Regions from separate parts of the Kribbella sp. NBC_01505 genome, predicted to be linked through region 2. Evidence: riboswitches for the same ligand, from Rfam matches in the RefSeq annotation. Region 2 holds a riboswitch; each other region holds the start of a gene.
The links. A riboswitch is a leader RNA that binds a small molecule or an ion and turns the genes downstream of it on or off. The one in region 2 is predicted to bind cobalamin.

Region 1 (6,251 bases), 4.8 Mb from region 2:
GGTGGCTCGGATGCCGGAGGCGGGCGGGATCGCCTTTGTGGTAAAGAATGTGCGTATAGCGGCCGCGATGTTCCACAAAGCGAGTGGGCGCGGGTTTGCGGGGAACCCGCGTTTGATCCGACACCGTCAGCCAATGGGACCCGATGCCTGCTGGCCCGGGGGGTTGCCCGCTCGTATTTTCAGGGGGCAACCCCCCAACCGCGGGGATATCCCTCCAGCTGGGGGGTGCCGAACGAAAAAGGGGTGGAGGGAGGGGCGGCTAGCTGTCGTTGGTGGGGCGGGGGACGGGGATTACCAGGGGGGTGTTGGTCAGGGGGTCGGGGATTACTTGGGCGGTTAGGTTGAAGACGGTGGCGACTGTGGCGGGGGTGATTACTTCGGTGGGGGTGCCGGTGGCGGCTATGCGGCCGTCTTTGAGGGCTATTAGGTGGTCGGCGTAGCGGGCGGCGAGGTTCAGGTCGTGGAGGACGAGGACGATCGTCTTGTGGTGCTTGCGGTTGAGGTCTTGGACGAGGTCGAGGATCTCGAGTTGGTGGGCCAGGTCCAGGAAGGTGGTTGGCTCGTCGAGGAGCATGGTGTCGGCGTCTTGGGCCAGGGCGAGGGCGATCCAGACGCGTTGGCGTTGGCCGCCGGAGAGCTCGTCCAGGGAACGGTCGGCCAGCTCGGCGACGCCGGTCGCGGCCAGGGCGGAGCTGACCACGCGCTCGTCCTCTGACGACCATTGGCGGAACCAGCGTTGATGCGGATGCCGGCCGCGACCGACGAGGTCCGCGACCGTGATGCCGTCCGGCGCGACTGGTTGTTGCGGGAGCATGCCTAGCTGGGTTGCCAGGCGGGCGGCGCTGACCTTCGACAGGTCTACGTCGTCCAGGTACACCGCTCCACCGCGCGGAGTGAGCAGTCGTGCGAGTCCGCGCAGGAGGGTGGACTTTCCGCTGGCGTTGGCGCCGACGATGACAGTGATCTGCTGCCGCGGGATCAGTACGGACAACTCGTGCACCACGGCGCGGCCGTCGTACGCGAGGGTTAGTTGGTCTGCCCGGAGTTCGGTCATGTCAGCCTCCCCGGCCGATGCGGTTGGCGCGAGCCATCAGGATGAGCAGGTACGGCGCCCCGAGGAACGCGGTCACGACGCCGACCGGCAGCTGGGTCGGCGCGAAGATCTCGCGGGCGATCAGGTCGGAAACCACTACCAGCAAGGCACCAAGCGCACCGGCCGTGCACAATCCGGCGACCCGCTCGGCCACCAACCGCCGCGCGAGCTGCGGCGCGACCAGGGCCACGAACGCGATCGGCCCCGCGGCCGCAGTCGCCAAGGCCGCTAGCGCAACGCCGACCAAGATCAACAACCCGCGCGAGAGCTCAACCCGACCGGCCAACGTCCGCGCCAGATCATCACCGAGCTCCAGCAACCGCAGCTGCCGCGACCCAGCGAGCGCGGCCGGCAGCAAGATCACCAACGCGGCCCCGATCAGTACGACGTGCGTCCAGGTCCGACCGGCCAGGCTCCCGGCCAGCCACTGCACCGCGCTCTTCGCGGTGTAGATATCGGCGAGCGTCAGCAGGTACGCCGTGATCGAGCCGATGATCGCGGTCACCCCGATCCCGACCAGCACCAGCCGGTACCCCGAGATGCCATCCCGATAGGCCAGCAGGTACACGACAATTGCCGACAGCAACGACCCGAGCAACGCCCCCGCCGGAATCCATCCGGACCCGAGCACAGTGATCATCAGTACGGCGGCCAGCGCGGCCCCTGCATTGACCCCGATCAGATCCGGACTCACCAGCGGATTGCGCGCCAGCCGCTGGAAGATCGCTCCCGACACAGCGAACGCCGTACCGACTCCCATCCCCACGAGCACCCGGGGCAGTCGTCCGTTCACCACAATGTCGTTGAGGATCAGCGTTCCGTGACCGCCGAGCGTATCGAGCACCACCGGCAACGGAATCCGGTAGTCGCCCAACGTCAACGACACCGCCCCAACCGCAAGCGTCAGAATCCAAGCAACAGTCGCCCAGACAACGCTCGAGCCATCGACCCGCGTCGAGACCGGCCCAACCCGGAGCGCCTTCACAATGACACCCTCACAATGACACCCTCACAATGCCGCCGTACGACGCCGTCGCACCAGCGCGATGAACAGCGGCGCACCGATCAACGCGGTAATGATTCCGACCTGCAGCTCATCCGGCCGAGCCACCAGCCGCCCAACCACATCCGCAAGCAGCAACACGGCAGGCGCCAACACCATCGACCACGGCAGGATCCACCGATAGTCCGCGCCCACCAACGTCCGTGCGACATGCGGTACGGCGAGCCCGAGGAACCCGATCGGCCCAGCGATCGCGGTCGCCGTACCAGCGAGCACGACGACCGCCAGCCCAGCCATGACCCGTACCAACGTGACCCGAGTACCGAGCGACCGCGCCAGCTCATCACCCAGCGCCAACTGATTGAGCGACCGCCCGAGCACCAAGGTCAGAACGATGCCCACGGCAATGAACGGAACCGCCTGGCCGATCACCGAACTGGTCGCCAGCGTGAGCGATCCGACCACCCAGAACCGGAACTCGTTCAGCGTTGACAGATCGAGCAGCGTGATGGCTGACGTCACTGACCCGAGCAGCGCGGAGATCGCCGCGCCGGCCAGCGCGAGCTTCACCGGCGTTGCGCCCCCTCGCCCGATCGCCCCGACCAGGTAGACGACCACAGTCGCCACCAATGCACCGCCCATCGCGAACCAGACATAGCCGGTCAGGCTGTGCACACCCAGTACGCCGATCGCCCCGACCACGGCCAGCGCCGCCCCGGCGTTCACGCCGAGAATTCCCGGGTCGGCCAACGGGTTGCGGGTCACGCCCTGCATCAACGCACCGGCCAGCCCGAGCGCCGCCCCGGCGAGCAGACCGGCAGCCGTACGAGGCAACCGCAGATACCGGATCACGCGGTCGTTGTCGCTACCGCTGAAGTCCGCCAGCGCCAGGTAGACGTCGTGTGCACCGAAGTGCTGGTTGCCGATACTCAACGACAGCAGGACGGAGACGGCGAGCACCGCGACGCACAGCAGCAGTCCGGCCGCGCGTCCCTTCACTTCAACAAGCACGTTATTTGAACAGATCGGGGTGAATCGTCTTGGCGATGTCCTCGGTCGTGTACGCACCGCGCACCCCGGCCGAGTGATTCGCGAACAGCCACGGTACGACGTGCTTGTTGCGGACGGCCTTGAGATTCTGGAACGCCGGGTTCGCGAGCAGCTTGTCCACGTCCGGCTTGGTCGCGGCCGGTGTCAGCGCCGCGTCGCAGCACCCGCTGATCAGGATGTAGTCGGGATTGCGCTTGATCAGCTCCTCGACGCCGATCTTCACGTTCCGCTTCGCGGTCAGGTCGGCGAACGCGTTCACGCCACCGGCCTGCTTGATCAGCACCGTGCCGAAGTCCGGACCACCCGAGACAGTCAGCCCGCCGCCTTCCAGCCCGGGCCGCAGGATCGCGACCGTCGGCTTCGGCGCGTTCTTCACCTTGGCCTCGACCGCGGCGATCCGCTTCTCCTGGTCCGCGATGACCTCCTCGGCCCGGTCCTCGACCCCGAACAGCTTGCCGAGGCCGCGCAGGTCGGCGTACACGTTGTCCATCGTGACGCTGGACGGATCGATCGCCTCGTCGCCCTTGCCGTCCGCGGTCGGGCAGAGCGGGCTGAAGATCCAGGTCTGGACGCCGAGCTCGGCCAGGCTCTTACGGCTGCCGAAGCTCTGGTCGCTGCCACCGCCGGCGCTGAACACGTCGTTGAACCCGGACAGCACGAAGTCCGGGTTCGCCGCGAGCAGCTCCTCCCGGCTGGGCAGGTTCTTGTAGTACTTCGCCTTGCCCTGCGCGCCGGCGTACTCCGGGAGCACCTCCGCGTCCAGGTACGCCGTACCGACCAGGCGGTCCGAGATCCCCAGCGCATGCGCCATCTCGATGGCCGGCTGGTACGCCGCGAACACCCGCTTCGGTGGACCCTGGACGGTGACGTCGATCCCGCAGTTCTTCACGGTGATCGTCGACCCCGGCGGATTCACCGCGGTGGTCGTGCCGCAACCGGTCACCAGACCGAGCATCAGGGCAAAAATGACGGACTTACGCAGCACAGGACCGCTCCTCCAGCACCTCGTGGACGGATCACATGCCGTGGCCGGTCTCCTGGCTGACGGGACTCAGTTCACCGGCCTGGTCTTCCCAGCCAACCGGCCAGTGACCTCCCTCACGAGGGACTGCCGGTGAACTCCCGATCACAGTGGCGAGGGCCGCGCCGGCATTGAACCGGCTTCCCGAGCACCACGGCGCCGCCACAGTACCTCAGCGGTACTGCGAGACCATCGCCAGCGCGAACTGCGTCATGACGTCCGGGTTGATCGCCCGGGCCGGTAGCGGCACGAAATCGATCAGCCGGTCGTCGCCGATCCGGATCGTCGTCCGCCCCGTCGCGGTGTCGACGTACCCCTCGTCACCCAGCGGGAGCGCCTGCGCGGTCGGCGTCGTCCGGATCGCGGTCATCAACGTCTTGGCCTGTGGCGTACGGCGTACTGACGTGGACAGCACGCTGTTCGCGGCGACCCAACCGCAGACCAGGTCGCCGGACTCCGTCGCACCGTCCCGACGGATGTACGCCGGCACGCCCATCACCTTGGCCGCGGCCGACGAACCACGTTCGCAGTCCGGCCGAATGATCAACGGCTGCGGCTCGGGCAGCCCGCCCACCTGCCGGTCCACCTCCTCCGCGAGCACGACGTACTTCGCGAGCGTGGCCTTCGGGCCGGCGACCTTGTAGAGCCGGCCGTCGCGGAGGAAGACCACGAAGCTGTCCGTTCCGAAGCCGGGGGCCTTGGTGCCGAAGCTGCTCGCACCGACGACCGCCGGCTTGGCGCCCTTGCTCGCCTTCTGAGCCGCGGCCAGGGTGGCCGTCGTCGCCGTTTCCACCGAGACCCCGACCCGCAGCACCGGCCCGGTCGGAGTCGCGCTCAGGCCGAGCTGGCAGATGTCATAAGTCGCCGGTACGCCGAAGTCCGCCGGAAAGTTCTGCGGCTGAATCTGCACGGCGGGAGCCGCAAGCGTGGTCTGCACCAGCTGCTGGTCCATCCGCACGCAGACCGTGTCGGCGACCTTCGAGGACGACGGGGTGCTCGACGGCGTTGCCGAGGGAGTCTCGGTAGGCGTCGTCGGAACCGAGACCAGCGGCGGCACGCTCGGAGCAGTCTCCTGCCCCGGTCCACCGCAACCGCTGAGCAGCACTGCGAGGACGGCGATCGGCACTACCGGACGGATACGCATGGTGTGCCAAAGCCTACGCTTCGTCGGCTTCGGCCTCAGCCCGCAGCTCGCGCTCCCGGACGGCGTGCTCGTCGGTGCGTGCGTCGTACCGCCAGAAGTCGCGCAGGGCGGCTCCGGTGGCCGCGACGCCGGCCACGCAGAGGATGCCGCCGCTGACGATCGACGTGCGGACACTCGTCAGGTCGGCGACCAGGCCGGACCGGGCCTGCCCACCGAGCGGGCCGAGCATGTAGGAGAGCATCTCGATCCCGGCCAGCCGGCCGCGCCTCTCGTCCGGGATCGTCTGGTTCCAGATCACCGAACGGAACATGCCGGACACCATGTCCGCGGCGCCGGCGAACGCGAGGAAGACGACCGCGAACCAGATATTCGGCGCCAGACCGGCGATTCCGATCGCGGCACCCCAGCAGGCCGCCGCCATCACGACGGCTCGGCCGTGGTGATGCACCCGGCTGGTCCAGCCGATGGTCAGCGTCGCGATCATCGCGCCGACAGCCTCGGCGCTGTAGAGGACGCCGAGCAGCTTCGGTTCCTTCAGCACCTCGGTCGCGAAGGCCGGGAACAGCACGATCGGCATCGCCATGAACATGCCGACCATGTCCACGACGTACGTGCCGAGCAGGTCCTTGCGGCGCGCGGCGTACACGATGCCTTCGCCGATGACGCGCAGGCTCGGTGGTTGCGAATGCTCGCCGACCCGGTACGGCTTCAGTCGCATGTACATCAGGGTCGCGATCGCGAGCCCGGCCAGCTCGATCCCGAAGGCCCAGCCGATTCCGGCCGTCCCGACCAGGACTCCGCCCAGCGCGGGACCGACCAGCTGACCGGTCTGCATGGTCAACGCGTTCAGTGCCACCGCGGCCGGCAGCTCCGAATGCTTCACCACCCGCGGGAACAGCGCGTCCCGGCTCGGTCGCTGCAGTGACGCGGCGATCGCGTT
Region 2 (6,251 bases):
CGATGATCAGTCGCATGATCTCGTTGGTTCCTTCCAGGATCTGGTGCACGCGCAGGTCACGCACGACCTTCTCGATACCGTATTCACTCAGGTAGCCGTAGCCGCCGTGGAGTTGCAGCGCCGAGTTCGCGACTGTGAACGCCGTGTCGGTGACGAACCGTTTCGCCATCGCGCACACCTTCGCCGCGTCGGCAGCTTGGCTGTCGAGCACACCCGCCGCGTGGTACAGGAGGCAGCGGGCGGCACTCAGCTCGGTGTCCATATCCGCGAGCTGGAACAGCAACGCCTGCTGGGATACGAGCGGCGCACCGAACGCCGACCGCGTCTGCAGATAGCGGGTCGCTTGCTCGAGCGCCCACTGCGCACCGCCCAGCGAACATGCGGCGATGTTGAGCCGGCCGCCGTTCAGACCGCGCATCGCGATCCCGAACCCGTCGCCCTCTTCGCCGAGCCGCTGATCCAGCGGGACGCGGACTCCTTCGAGGATGACCTGCCGGGTGGGCTGAGCGTTCCAGCCCATCTTGCGTTCGTTCGCACCGAACGACAGGCCCGGCGCATCCCCCGGAACGATGAAGGCCGTGATCCCGCGCGGGCCCGGTACGCCGGTTCGCGCCATCACGACGTAGACGCTGGAGGATCCGGCGCCGGAGATGAACTGCTTGACCCCGTCGAGCACGTAGGCATCGCCGTCGCGGCGCGCGGTGGTGCGTAGCGCACCGGCGTCCGAACCGGCCTCGGGCTCGGTCAGGCAGTAGCTGCCGAGGTCCTCCATCGCGGTCATGCCCGGGACCCAGCGCTCGCGCTGCCCGGCCGTGCCGGCCTTGTCGATCATCGAGGTGACCATGTTGTGGATCGACACGTAGGCAGCGATCGAGGTGTCGCCGCGGGACAGCTCCTCGAAGATGGTCACCGCCTCGCGCCGGCCGAGACCGGACCCGCCGACGTCCTCGGCGACGCAGATACCACCGAGGCCGAGGTCACCGGCCCGGCGCAGCACGTCGACCGGGAAGTGCTTGTCCTGATCCCACTGGACGGCGTACGGCGCGAGCTCGCTCTCGGCGAACTTCCGCACCGACGCCGCAATGGCTTGCAGTTCCTCAGTCATCGATCAGCTCATCGTCGGGATGACGAAGCTGGCGCCCTCTTTGGCACCTGAGGGCCAGCGCTGGGTGACGGTCTTGGTCTTGGTGTAGAAGCGGAACGAGTCGGGACCGTGCTGGTTCAGGTCGCCGAATCCGGACCGCTTCCAGCCACCGAAGGTGTGGTAGGCGATCGGCACCGGGATCGGCACGTTCACTCCGACCATGCCGACATCGACGCGGGACGTGAAGTCGCGCGCGGTGTCGCCGTCGCGGGTGTAGATCGAGACACCGTTGCCGTAGGCATGCTCTGTCGGCAGCCGCAGCGCGTCCTCGTAGTTCTCGGCGCGGGCGATCACCAGCACCGGCCCGAAGATCTCCTCGTCGTAGATCCGCATGCCCGGGGTGACCCGGTCGAACAGCGTCGGGCCCAGGAAGAAGCCGGACTCGTGACCGGCGAGGCTGAAGTCGCGGCCGTCGACCAGCAGCTCGGCGCCTTCCTCGATGCCGATCGCGATGTAGTCGAGCACCCGCTGCCGCGCCTCGGCCGTGACGAGCGGTCCGTAGTCCGACTTCTCGTCCAGGCTGTGGCCGACATTCAGATTGGCGATGCGTTCCCGCAGCTTGGCGACCAGCGCATCCGCGGTCTCCTGCCCGACCGGTACGGCGACCGAGATCGCCATGCACCGTTCACCCGCGGAACCGTACCCGGCGCCGACGAGCGCATCGGCGGCGTCGTCCAGGTCCGCGTCCGGCATGATGATCATGTGGTTCTTGGCGCCACCGAAACACTGTGCGCGCTTGCCGTTGGCGGCCGCGCTCTCATAGATGTACTGCGCGATCGGCGTGGAACCGACGAAGCCGACGGCCCGGACCCGCGGGTCCTCCAGGAGCGTGTCGACCGCCTCCTTGTCGCCGTTCACCACGTTGAACACACCGGCCGGCAGCCCGGCCTCGAGGAACAGTTCGGCGATCCGCAGCGGCACCGAGGGGTCACGCTCGGACGGCTTCAGGATGAACGAGTTGCCGGCGGACAGCGCGGGGCCGGCCTTCCAGAGCGGGATCATCGCCGGGAAGTTGAACGGCGTGATGCCCGCGACGACGCCGAGCGGCTGACGCAGCGAGTAGACGTCGATGCCGGTCCCGGCACCGGCGCTGAACTCGCCCTTGAGCAGGTGCGGACCACCCGCGGCGAACTCGATCACCTCGAGACCGCGCTGGATGTCGCCCTTGGCGTCCGCGACCGTCTTGCCGTGTTCGCTCGACAGCAGCCGCGCCAGCGACTCCATGTCCTTGTTGACCAGGTCGAGGAAGCGCAGCAGCACGCGCGCGCGGCGCTGCGGGTTCCAGGCGGCCCACTCGCGCTGGGCCTGCTCGGCGTTGTCGATCGCCGCGACCACCTCGGCCTTGCTCGCCAACGGGACCCGCGACTGCACGGTGCCCTGGTTGGGGTCGAACACGTCCGCGAAGCGGCCGGACGTCCCCTCGATGTGCCGACCTGCGACGAAGTGACTCAGCTCGTTGACCAACGTCTCGCTCCCTTGAGGGCAACCTGACCAGGGCGTGTCTCTTAAGTCCGCGCCGTAGGCGGGGAGTTAAGAGACACGCCCTAATTACTAGGACGTGCGACAAATTAGCTGGACGTCCTAGTACTTTCCTAGGGCGTGGATCACAACCGCGGAACCCGGCCCGATTGCGTAGGCTGATCGGGTAGCTGGTTCGTCCTGGCAGCCGGTCAGGACGTCGCAAGAGGGAACCCGGTGTGAATCCGGGACTGCCCCGCAGCGGTAAGTGGGAACGACCACCGTCATACGCACTGGACCGAGAGGTCTGGGAAGCGACGGTCAGTAGGTGTCCGGCCCGCCGGACGTGCCCACGAGTCCGAAGACCTGCCAGCCACCCGCGGTGCGCCCGACGTACCGCGGTGATCACGAGGCCTCGTGGGAGGGCCGGGCGTGCCATTGCGTCTGCCTGCCTCCCTGCGTGCCTCTGGTCCTTCAAGACTGGCTCGCTAAGGAGAGACGCTTGACCACCGTGCACGGCTACCCCAGGCAAGGCCCGAACCGGGAGCTGAAGAAGGCGATCGAGGGCTACTGGAAGGGTTCAGTCACCGCCGACGCCCTCCGGCAGACCGCCGCCGAGCTCCGCCGGTCCAACTGGCAGCAGCTCGCCGACGCCGGGATCGACGAGGTCCCGACCGGTGACTTCTCGTACTACGACCATGTGCTGGACACCTCCGTCCTGCTCGGCGCGATCCCGGAGCGCCACCGCACCGCGGTCGCGGCGGACGCGCTGGACGGCTACTTCGCCATGGCACGCGGTACCCAGGAGGTCGCTCCGCTGGAGATGACCAAGTGGTTCGACACGAACTACCACTACCTGGTCCCCGAGCTCGGCCCGGACACCACGTTCGCCGCCGACTCCACCAAGCAGGTCGCCGAACTGCGCGAGGCTCTCGCGCTCGGCCTCAAGGCCCGCCCGGTCCTGGTCGGACCGATCACCTACCTCCTGCTCGCCAAGCCGGCGCCCGGCGTGGCCGAGGACTTCGAACCGCTGTCGCTGCTGCCCCAAATCCTTCCCGTGTACGCCGAGATCCTCGGCGACCTGCGCGCGGCCGGTGCCGAGTGGGTGCAGCTGGATGAGCCGGCTCTGGTCCAGGACCGGACCGCGGACGAGTTGGCCGCGACCACTCGCGCGTACGCCGAACTCGGTGGTCTGCTCGATCGCCCGAAGCTCCTGGTCGCGTCGTACTTCGACCGGCTCGGCGAGGCGCTGCCGGTGCTGGCCAAGTCGCCGATCGAGGGACTGGCCATCGACTTCACCGGTCCGGCCGCGGCAAACCTCGACGACCTGGCCGCCGTACCGGAGATTCGCCAGAAGCGACTCGTCGCGGGCGTCGTCAACGGCCGGAACATCTGGCTGAACGATCTGCCCAAGTCGCTGTCCACGCTGGCCGTTCTGCTCGGCTTGGCCGACCAGGTCGACGTCAGCTCGTCGTGTTCACTTCTGCATGTGCCGCTCGACGTGGCGGCTGACACCGACCTTGATCCGGAGGTCGCCGGCTGGCTCGCGTTCGCCCGGCAGAAGACGGCTGAGATCGTGACGCTGGCCCGCGGGATCACCGAAGGCACTGAGGCGATCGAGGCCGAGCTGGAGGCCAACCGCGCGGCGCTGGGGTCACGGGCCGGTTCGGCGTTGACCAACAACCCGGTCGTGCGGGCGCGAGTTGCAGCAGTCACCGCCGATGACAGCCGCCGGGTGGCGTCGTACGGGGAGCGAAGCGCGGCGCAGCAGAAGCGGCTCGAGCTGCCGTTGCTGCCGACGACCACGGTCGGCTCGTTCCCGCAGACCACCGAGCTGCGGACTGCGCGGGCGGATCTGCGTGCGGGCCGGATCGACGAGGCGCAGTACGACGAGCGCATCGCGGCCGAGATCCGGGAGGTGCTGACCTTCCAGGAGAAGGCCGGGCTCGACGTCCTGGTGCACGGTGAGCCTGAGCGCAACGACATGGTGCAGTACTTCGCCGAGCAGCTCGACGGGTACGTCGCCACGCAGCACGGCTGGGTCCAGTCGTACGGCACCCGGTATGTGCGGCCGCCTGTCCTCGTCGGAGACATTTCCCGTCCGGAACCGATGACGGTCCGCTGGTGGAAGTACGCCCAGTCGCAGACTGACCGGCCGGTGAAAGGCATGCTCACGGGACCGGTCACGATGCTGGCCTGGTCGTTCGTCCGCGACGATCAACCGCGCAGTGAAACTGCTCGGCAGGTCGCGCTCGCCCTCCGCGACGAGGTCGTCGACCTGGAGACCGCAGGCGCCGCAGTCATTCAGGTGGACGAACCCGCCCTCCGCGAGACGTTGCCGTTGCGGCAGGCGGATCGCGCCGCCTACCTGAACTGGGGCACGGAAGTCTTCCGGCTGACAACCAGCGGGGTACGTGCGGATACGCAGATCCATACGCATATGTGTTACGTCGAGTTCGGCGACATCCTCAACGCACTCGACGAGATGGATGCCGATGTCGCCAGCCTGGAGGCGGCCCGCTCGCACATGCAGGTCGCGCACGAACTCGGCGCGGCCGGCTACCCGCGCGGCGTCGGTCCGGGCGTCTACGATATCCACTCACCCCGGGTCCCCAGTACGCCGGAAGTGGTGTCTTTGCTGCACAAGGGGCTGGACGCGATCCCGGCCGCACGCCTCTGGGTCAACCCGGACTGCGGCCTGAAGACTCGCGGCTGGCCCGAGGTCCGCGACTCGCTGCAGAACCTGGTCGGCGCAGCCCGCGAGATCCGGGCGGCCCACGGCGACTGACGAGTAACGGCCGGAGCCTGATCGGCTCCGGCCACCTCGTCCTTTCGAACGGCGTGGCGGTTTCGCAGGTGCCGTAGGGTGGGCACCAGAACAACCTCTTCAAGGTTCTCGTTGTCGTGACCGGCCGCAGCTGAAGATCGCGGCGGATGTGTCTACGCGGACTGAGCAGATTTCCTGCCCAATTGGCTCCGCAGCCATCACGATGTGAGGACCTCATGCCATCCGCCGGCACGATGCTGACCGCTACCCAAAAACAGCCGACCACCACGCCGAAGGGCAGCGACTTCGCGCCGTTGCTCCGGGAGATCAAGGCCGCCGGGCTGCTCGAACGCCGTACCGGTGAGTATGTGCTGGCGATCGTGATCAACCTGCTCTGCCTGGGCGCGGTGGTCGCCGGGCTCATCCTGCTCGGCAACTCGTGGCTCGTGCTGCTGCTGACGATCCCGGCCGGCATCTTCAGCACGCGGGCGGCGTTCTTCGGCCACGACGCGGGGCACCAGCAGATCGGCAGCTCGCGCCGGCTGCACGACGCGATCGGTCAGCTGCACGCCAACTTCCTGCTCGGCATGAGCTACGGCTGGTGGAACGACAAGCACAACAAACACCACGCGAACCCGAACCACACCGACAAGGACCCGGACGTCGCCGCGGGTGTCCTGGTCTGGACGCTCGCCCAGGCCGAGGGCCGCCAGGGCCTGTACGGCTGGCTGAGCCGCAACCAGGCGCGCATCTTCTTCCCGTTGCTCAGCCTCGAAGGCTTCAGCCTGAAGGTCTCCGGGATCACGTACCTGCTCACGCACCGGCCGCGCCGCGAGTCCGTCCTGGAGCTCGGCCTGATCGTCGCGCACCTGACCGTGTACT
Region 3 (6,251 bases), 3.9 Mb from region 2:
GGCAACGCCCGCTTGGTCTCAGCCAACACGGCCAGCCCGTACTTCGAGCCGTTGGTGCAGATCCTCGGCCGGGCCTACGGCCCCGCCGTCGTCGTACCGCAGACGTTGTCGGAGGTCCCCGGGATCAAGCTCGCAGTCATCATCGGCTCTTGGGCTCGGCGCTATCTCGGCGAGCCCGGACCGCCCCCGAACGACGTCGACGTGATCGTGGTCGGCGAGCCTCAGCCGCGCGCGTTGCGCCGAGCCAACGCGCAACTCGAGGAGCAACTCGGCGTCCCCGTCCAGCTCACGGTGGTTACCTCGCAGGACTGGGTCGGACGAACAACCCGCTTCATCCAAACCGTCCAGAACAAGCCGTATCTGACAGTCATTGACAACACCGGAGCCGAACAGTGAACGCCGCAGCCCGCGCCACCGTCCGTCCGCTCGGCGAGTGTGAGAAGTGTGCACTCCCGTCCCAGGCCGGGCCAGGCGCACGGGTACGGGTCTCCGCTGGGCACGGTCGCGGGTGCTGGGGAGCAAAACCGCCCGATTCAGGGGGGAGCACTCCCCGAACCGGTTTAGGGACAGCGATCGGGTCCGACCCGGACACTCCCTAAACCGCTTTGGGGAGCACAACCAACCGATTCCGGTTCACTAGCCTCCCCGAACCAGACACGTTTGCCGGCACAAGAGCTGTCGGCTGTCGCCCTGACTGGTGACCGAGCGGTGGATCTGATCCGCGGGATCCGTCGTGAGCTCGCAGGCAGCTGAGCGCTGCGCCGACAGTTGTCAGCCGAAGGCGAGGGACCAGCTGCCGGCGTGGTGGGACAGGTTGACCGTTGCCAAGGGGCGGACGTCGACGTGCCGCAGCGACTCCGCCGGAGCGTCGAGCACATAGAGGACCACGGCGCGCACGACAGCCGGGTGAACGACTGCGACGAACTTGTTGCCCTCCCCGGCCACGAGATCGCCCAGCCAGTCGGCTACGCGGGTGATCACGTCGTTCTCCGTCTCACCGCCTGGAGTCGCCGTGTGGGGGCGCTCCAGCCAGGCAGCGACCCGGGTCGGGTCGGCCGTTAGCAACTCCTCCAGGCCGTGGCCGGACCAGTCGCCATAGTCTCGGTCGCGGAGGGCTGGCTCGACGACCGGGGTTAGGCCTAGGGCTTCGGCGGTGCGGAGGGCGGCGGGTTCGGGGCCGGTGTAGGTGGTGTCGGCCTGGAGTTTTAGCTCGCGGGCCGACTCGACGCTTGCCGGGTCCGGGTCGGGTGCACCACCTAGGACGAGGCCGCGCAGCGCGGGGGTCAGTGCGTGGGCGACCAGCGTCAACGAGCTCAAACAGACACCTTCTGTTCGGATGGCCGGCGGGCCACCGTGGCGGCGTACCCGAAACCGAGCAGGAGCCACAGCGTCGCCTGCGTACCTAGCGAGGCGAACCGGAACTGCCAGAGCAGCGTAGCGGGGAACGCGTCCGGAACCTCGTTGATCCGCGGCAGGATCAGGTATGCCGCCACGACGGTCACCACGAGTCCGGCGACTCCACCGGCCAGCCGGGCCACGTCGCCGTACCGGGCTGCCCATCGGGAGAGCGCGACGCCGGCCCAGACTGCGAGCAGGCCGATCACGATCGTCAGCAGATAGGTGACGGTACGGCGGGTGATCGTCTCGGGGTCACCGACGGCCGGTGGGTTCGGTGGGTACTTGAGGAACGGGACCAGGACGACGCCGATGAAACCGGCGGCGGCCAGGCCGAGGGCGGCGTACGCGTCGTTGCCGGTGCGTAGGCGGCGCCGGAGCAGCGTGAAGCCGACCGCGAAGATGCCGCCGAGGGCGACGCCGGACAGGCCGGTGGCCAGGAACAAGCCCGCCTTCTGGCCGCTACGGCTGACCAGCGGAGCTTCTTCTTCACCAGCCGCATGCTCGTCGCCAGAGCCGTGGTCATGACTGTGCGCGGTGGCGTTGGCCTCTTCGATCGCGATCGCGGCGTCAACCCGCGGCTCGCCCATCACATAAGCGAAGGTTCCGGCCAGCAGGCCGGCGAAGAGTCCGACGATCAGACCGCGCACCAGGAGTGATCCGAAGGTGCGCATCAGTCAGTGGCAGGGCACGCCGAGGAGGTGACGGCCGTCGTGCATCAGCTCGTGCAGGTACATGCCCGACTGCGACACGGCCCCCTGGTCGAAGCCGACCAGATACGCGAGCAGGAGCAGCAGACCGACGCTGAGAGCGGAGAGAAGAAGCAACCGGGACGAGATCGCCGGTACGCCGACCGACTGGGCAGGAGCTGCCATCTGAACCTCCTGGGGAAGTGCGCGTCCCCTTAGAAAGGCTGCTGGTGCCCGAGCATCCTGACTCGCGAGCAGCTGCTCGCTCACAGTGGCGCGGCCGTGCCGGACTTCCACCGGCTTACCTCGTGGCATCGCAGTTGTCACCCGAACCGTAGCCCGCTCTCCGTTGAAGGGTCAACGAGCTACGGCCGAGGGGTGAGAATGGCCTCACCAGGCCGCTTCCGTGCCTATGGTGAGCAGATGCCCTCCGCTCATCATCTGGTCGCCTTCGCTGTGACCGCGCTCGTGATCATCATCGTTCCCGGCCCGAGTGTGCTGTTCATCGTCGGTCGCGCGCTGGCGGTCGGTCGCCGGGAGGCGGTGCTGACGATGCTGGGGAACACGCTGGGCGCCTCGGTGATGCTGGTGCTGATCGCGCTTGGCCTCGGCACGCTGATCGCGGCCAGCGCGGTGGCGCTCACCGTGGTGAAGCTGGCCGGGGCGGCGTACCTGATCTATCTCGGGGTGCATGCCTTCCGCACGCGGAAGTCGCTGGTGACGGCGATGACCTCGGGCGTCAAGCCGTCCAGCAGCGGCCGGACGATCCGGCAGGGGTTCCTGGTCGGGGTGACCAACGCCAAGACCGCGGTGTTCTTCGCGGCCGTGCTCCCGCAGTTCGTCGATCAGCACGCCGGCAGCCCGGCCTGGGCACAGATCGTGCTGCTCGGCCTTATCTTCGTCACGATCGCGCTCATGTCGGACAGCCTGTGGGCTGTCGTGGCCGGTACGGCGCGCGAGTGGTTCGCCCGCTCACCGCGCCGGCTCGAGCTCGTTGGAGGCACCGGCGGGCTGATGATCATCGGCCTCGGCGCCGGGATCGCCGTCAGCGGGACGAAGGAGTAGTCCGCCGCGCCGCCTGCACTCCGAGCAACGCCAGTACGGCGGGGACTCCGAACGCGACCAGGTAGGCGGTCACCGGGGAGTGCGGCTCGATCGCCGCGAAGAGCGAACCGCCGACGGCCAGGACCGTTGCCGTGGACAACGAGTCGCTGAGCTGCGCGGCCGAACTGTTCACGCCCTGCTCGGCGCGCTCGGAGTACTCGAGGACCAGCACCGACAACGTCGGGAACACCGTTCCCATCCCGAAGCCGGTCAGGCTCCAGCCGAGGATGCCGACGACGACCGGCACCGCCGGGTTCAGCGTCAGAACGGCGATGGCGATCCCCGCGACGATCGCGAGCATGCCCACCTGCAGGAACACGTCCGGGCCGAACCGGTGCCGCGGCCGACCCCGCCACCACGACGCGAGCGTCCAGCTCACCCCGCTCACGGTCAGCACCAGGCCCGCGAGGGCCGGCGACAGCCCGCGCTCCCGGGTCAGCATCAGCGGCAGGAACACCTCCGCCCCGAACCCGGCCGCGGCAACCAGCCCGCGCAAGGCGACGACCGACGGCAGTCCCCGCCCGAGCACGAAGGTCCCCCGCGGCAGCAGTTTCGGCGCGAACACCGCGATCGCGGCCAGGCCGACCACCAGCAACGCGATCTGCAGTACGCCGTGTTGCTGGCCGCCGTAGTTCAACGCAGCCACGCCGATCGCGGCCGCCACGGCCCACAGCGTCTGCTTGTTCCACAGCCGCCCCGGGCGTACGTCGTACCGGTCTCCCCGAGCCAATCCGGGCCGCATCACGAAGACCGCCGGAATCGCCAGCACCGGTACGGCGAGGAACACGATCCGCCAGCTGGCGTGCTCGACGATCAGCCCCGCGATCGCCGGACCGACGAGCGACGGCACCACCCAGCCGGTCGCGAACGCGGCGAAGATCTTCGGCCGCAGAATCGCCGGGTACAGCTGGCCGACCACGACGTACAGAGCGACCGTGAGCAGGCCGGCGCCGAAGCCCTGGATGATCCGGCCGGCGACCAGGACCTCCATGCTCGGCGCGAAGCCGGCGATGACCAGGCCACCGAGGAACCAGGCGGTGCCGTGCCAGAGCGGCCGGGTCGGCCCGCGCAGGTCACTCCAGGTGCCGGAGACAACCATTCCGACCACGCCCGAGGCCAGCGGACCGCCGAAGGCGAGCGCGTAGAGGTACAGGCCGTCGAGCGCCTGGGCGACGGTTGGCATCGCGGTCGTCACGGCCAGGTTCTCGAAGGCGACGAGCGTGATCAGCGCGACCATGCCGATCGTCAGCGCACGGTACTGCGGGGACATCACCCCTGGGGTCGTCCGGGTCGGTTCGGCGGTCGTGGTCATGCCGACCACCCTCCGACCTCAAGTGCACTTGAAGTCAATTGCCGTGCTTCGAACTCAGCTACAGGGCGGCGGCGAGCACCAGAGCGAGGATCGGGGGCAGGGCCTGGGAGGCCGCGGCCTGGATCATCCGGCGGTCGGAGACGACCAGCACGATGCCCGCGCCGGCCATGCAGGCGCAGCTGAAGAGCGCGATCGCGTGCCCCTTGTCGCCACCCGCGATCAGGCCGCCGAGCGCACCCGCCGCCAGGAACAGGTTGTAGAAGCCCTGGTTGAACGCCCACGGCCGCGCGGCCGCCGCCTCGGTCTCGTCCTTGACCAGGAACCGCTGGTACGTGCTCGGCTTGCGGAACAGCAGGCTCTCCATCGCGAACACCACGACATGGAACAGCCCGGCCACCACGACGAATATCTGTGCGACGACGCTCATGGCCGAACCGTACTACCAGGCGAACGCCCGCGCCGGGTTCGACCGGAATATCGCGTCGGCCGCGTCGGCGCCGAACGCACCGGTGAGCCGCGGCCGGAGCGTGGTCAGCAGGAACGACATCCCCGGCCCCTCGCCGGTCGCGCCCCGCGCCTTCGCGGTCGTCGTGTCCCCGCCGAGCAGCAGCCGATCGCCGTACCCGCCGTCGATGAGCGCGGCCAGGCAGGCGAGCAGCTGCGGATCGGTCGCGTTGTTGGCCCGCGAAGGACCATCGAACGCGAGCCACGCACCGCGCTTCGCCAGGTCGAGATGAGCGCGCGAGTCGGGAAAGCGATTGAGGTGTCCGAGAATCACACTCGACGGCGGTACGTCGAGCCTGTCGACCAGCAGATCCAGTACGGCGTCAGCCGCGGAACCGAGCTCGTGGTGGATGGCGATCGGGGCGCCGGTGGTGTGATGGGCCTCGGCCGCCGCGGCCATCACGAACCGGGCATGCTCGTCGAGCCGATGGAATCCACCGGCCACCTTGATCAGCCCGGCCCGGACCGAACTGTTGCCGATGCCAACGGTCAGCTCGGCGTGAAAGATCTCCGCCAACCGCGGCCGTACCTTCTCGACGAACCCCTCCGGGTAGTGCTCAGCCCGATGCAACCCGGTCGCCGCGATCAGCGAAACCCCAGTCCTGGTTGAGATTCCAGGCAACTCCTCGACCCGCCGACCCAGCCCATGCGGAGTCCACTGCACGATCGCCTGCCCACCCACCGCAGCAAACTCCCCCACCTCAGCCAACGCAGCCGCCGCATCATCCAGCTCCTGCCCAACCAGCAACGCCGACCGAAAAAACAAGTGATCATGCGCGTCGCAAATCCCCAGCCCCTCCGGCCTGAGCTCCCCCACCACCGTCCGAATCATCACACCCCCAACCTAAACCGCCCCCGGACCACCCCCGCCGCCTTGAGCACCCACCAACCACCACCAACGCGAAAAAACGACTGACCCGTGCTCAAGGCCAGCAGGGGAGGCGGCCTTGAGCACGGGTCGACCATTCTGCACGCGGAAAAGTGGTTGAGGGGTGCTCAAGGCGCGGGTCTGCCGGTGGCAGGGAATGGGAGCGCCCCCCGAGCCTTGGGCTCGGGGGGCGCGGAGTGCGTGGGTCAGGCGGCTTGCTTGCGGGGGCCGCGACGACGACGGCCGCCGCGCGAGGCGGACGGGCTGTCACCGTTGCGGGGCGAGGTCGACGTCGCGACGACGCGGGACTGGTTGCCCCCACCTGCGGCGCGGGGCGACGTGGTGCGGGTCGAGGTAGTGCTGCCGGCGGCTGCGCGGG

Region 1: linked by a shared signal. The riboswitch ahead of OG474_RS19600 (ABC transporter substrate-binding protein) and the one ahead of metE (5-methyltetrahydropteroyltriglutamate--homocysteine S-methyltransferase) in region 2 are both predicted to bind cobalamin.
Region 3: linked by a shared signal. The riboswitch ahead of OG474_RS15270 (CbtB domain-containing protein) and the one ahead of metE (5-methyltetrahydropteroyltriglutamate--homocysteine S-methyltransferase) in region 2 are both predicted to bind cobalamin.

The regions. Positions count from the first base shown of each region.
Region 1 covers NZ_CP109425.1:4,140,306-4,146,556, reverse strand. Annotated here, with positions in the region: gene OG474_RS19615 (ABC transporter ATP-binding protein) at 260-1,054, opposite strand; gene OG474_RS19610 (FecCD family ABC transporter permease) at 1,056-2,078, opposite strand; gene OG474_RS19605 (FecCD family ABC transporter permease) at 2,103-3,095, opposite strand; gene OG474_RS19600 (ABC transporter substrate-binding protein) at 3,109-4,131, opposite strand; cobalamin riboswitch at 4,156-4,349, opposite strand; gene OG474_RS19595 (hypothetical protein) at 4,340-5,311, opposite strand; gene OG474_RS19590 (MFS transporter) at 5,325-6,251, opposite strand, start outside.
Region 2 covers NZ_CP109425.1:9,259,422-9,265,672, forward strand. Annotated here, with positions in the region: gene OG474_RS43140 (acyl-CoA dehydrogenase family protein) at 1-1,105, opposite strand, end outside; gene OG474_RS43145 (CoA-acylating methylmalonate-semialdehyde dehydrogenase) at 1,109-2,608, opposite strand; cobalamin riboswitch at 2,778-2,991, shown strand; gene metE (5-methyltetrahydropteroyltriglutamate--homocysteine S-methyltransferase) at 3,114-5,390, shown strand; gene OG474_RS43155 (fatty acid desaturase family protein) at 5,606-6,251, shown strand, end outside.
Region 3 covers NZ_CP109425.1:3,253,731-3,259,981, forward strand. Annotated here, with positions in the region: gene OG474_RS15255 (hypothetical protein) at 1-396, shown strand, start outside; gene OG474_RS15260 (histidine phosphatase family protein) at 772-1,317, opposite strand; gene OG474_RS15265 (CbtA family protein) at 1,314-2,069, opposite strand; gene OG474_RS15270 (CbtB domain-containing protein) at 2,073-2,270, opposite strand; cobalamin riboswitch at 2,304-2,430, opposite strand; gene OG474_RS15275 (LysE family translocator) at 2,508-3,149, shown strand; gene OG474_RS15280 (MFS transporter) at 3,130-4,500, opposite strand; gene OG474_RS15285 (DUF1304 domain-containing protein) at 4,559-4,927, opposite strand; gene OG474_RS15290 (phosphotriesterase) at 4,940-5,836, opposite strand; gene OG474_RS15295 (DEAD/DEAH box helicase) at 6,079-6,251, opposite strand, start outside.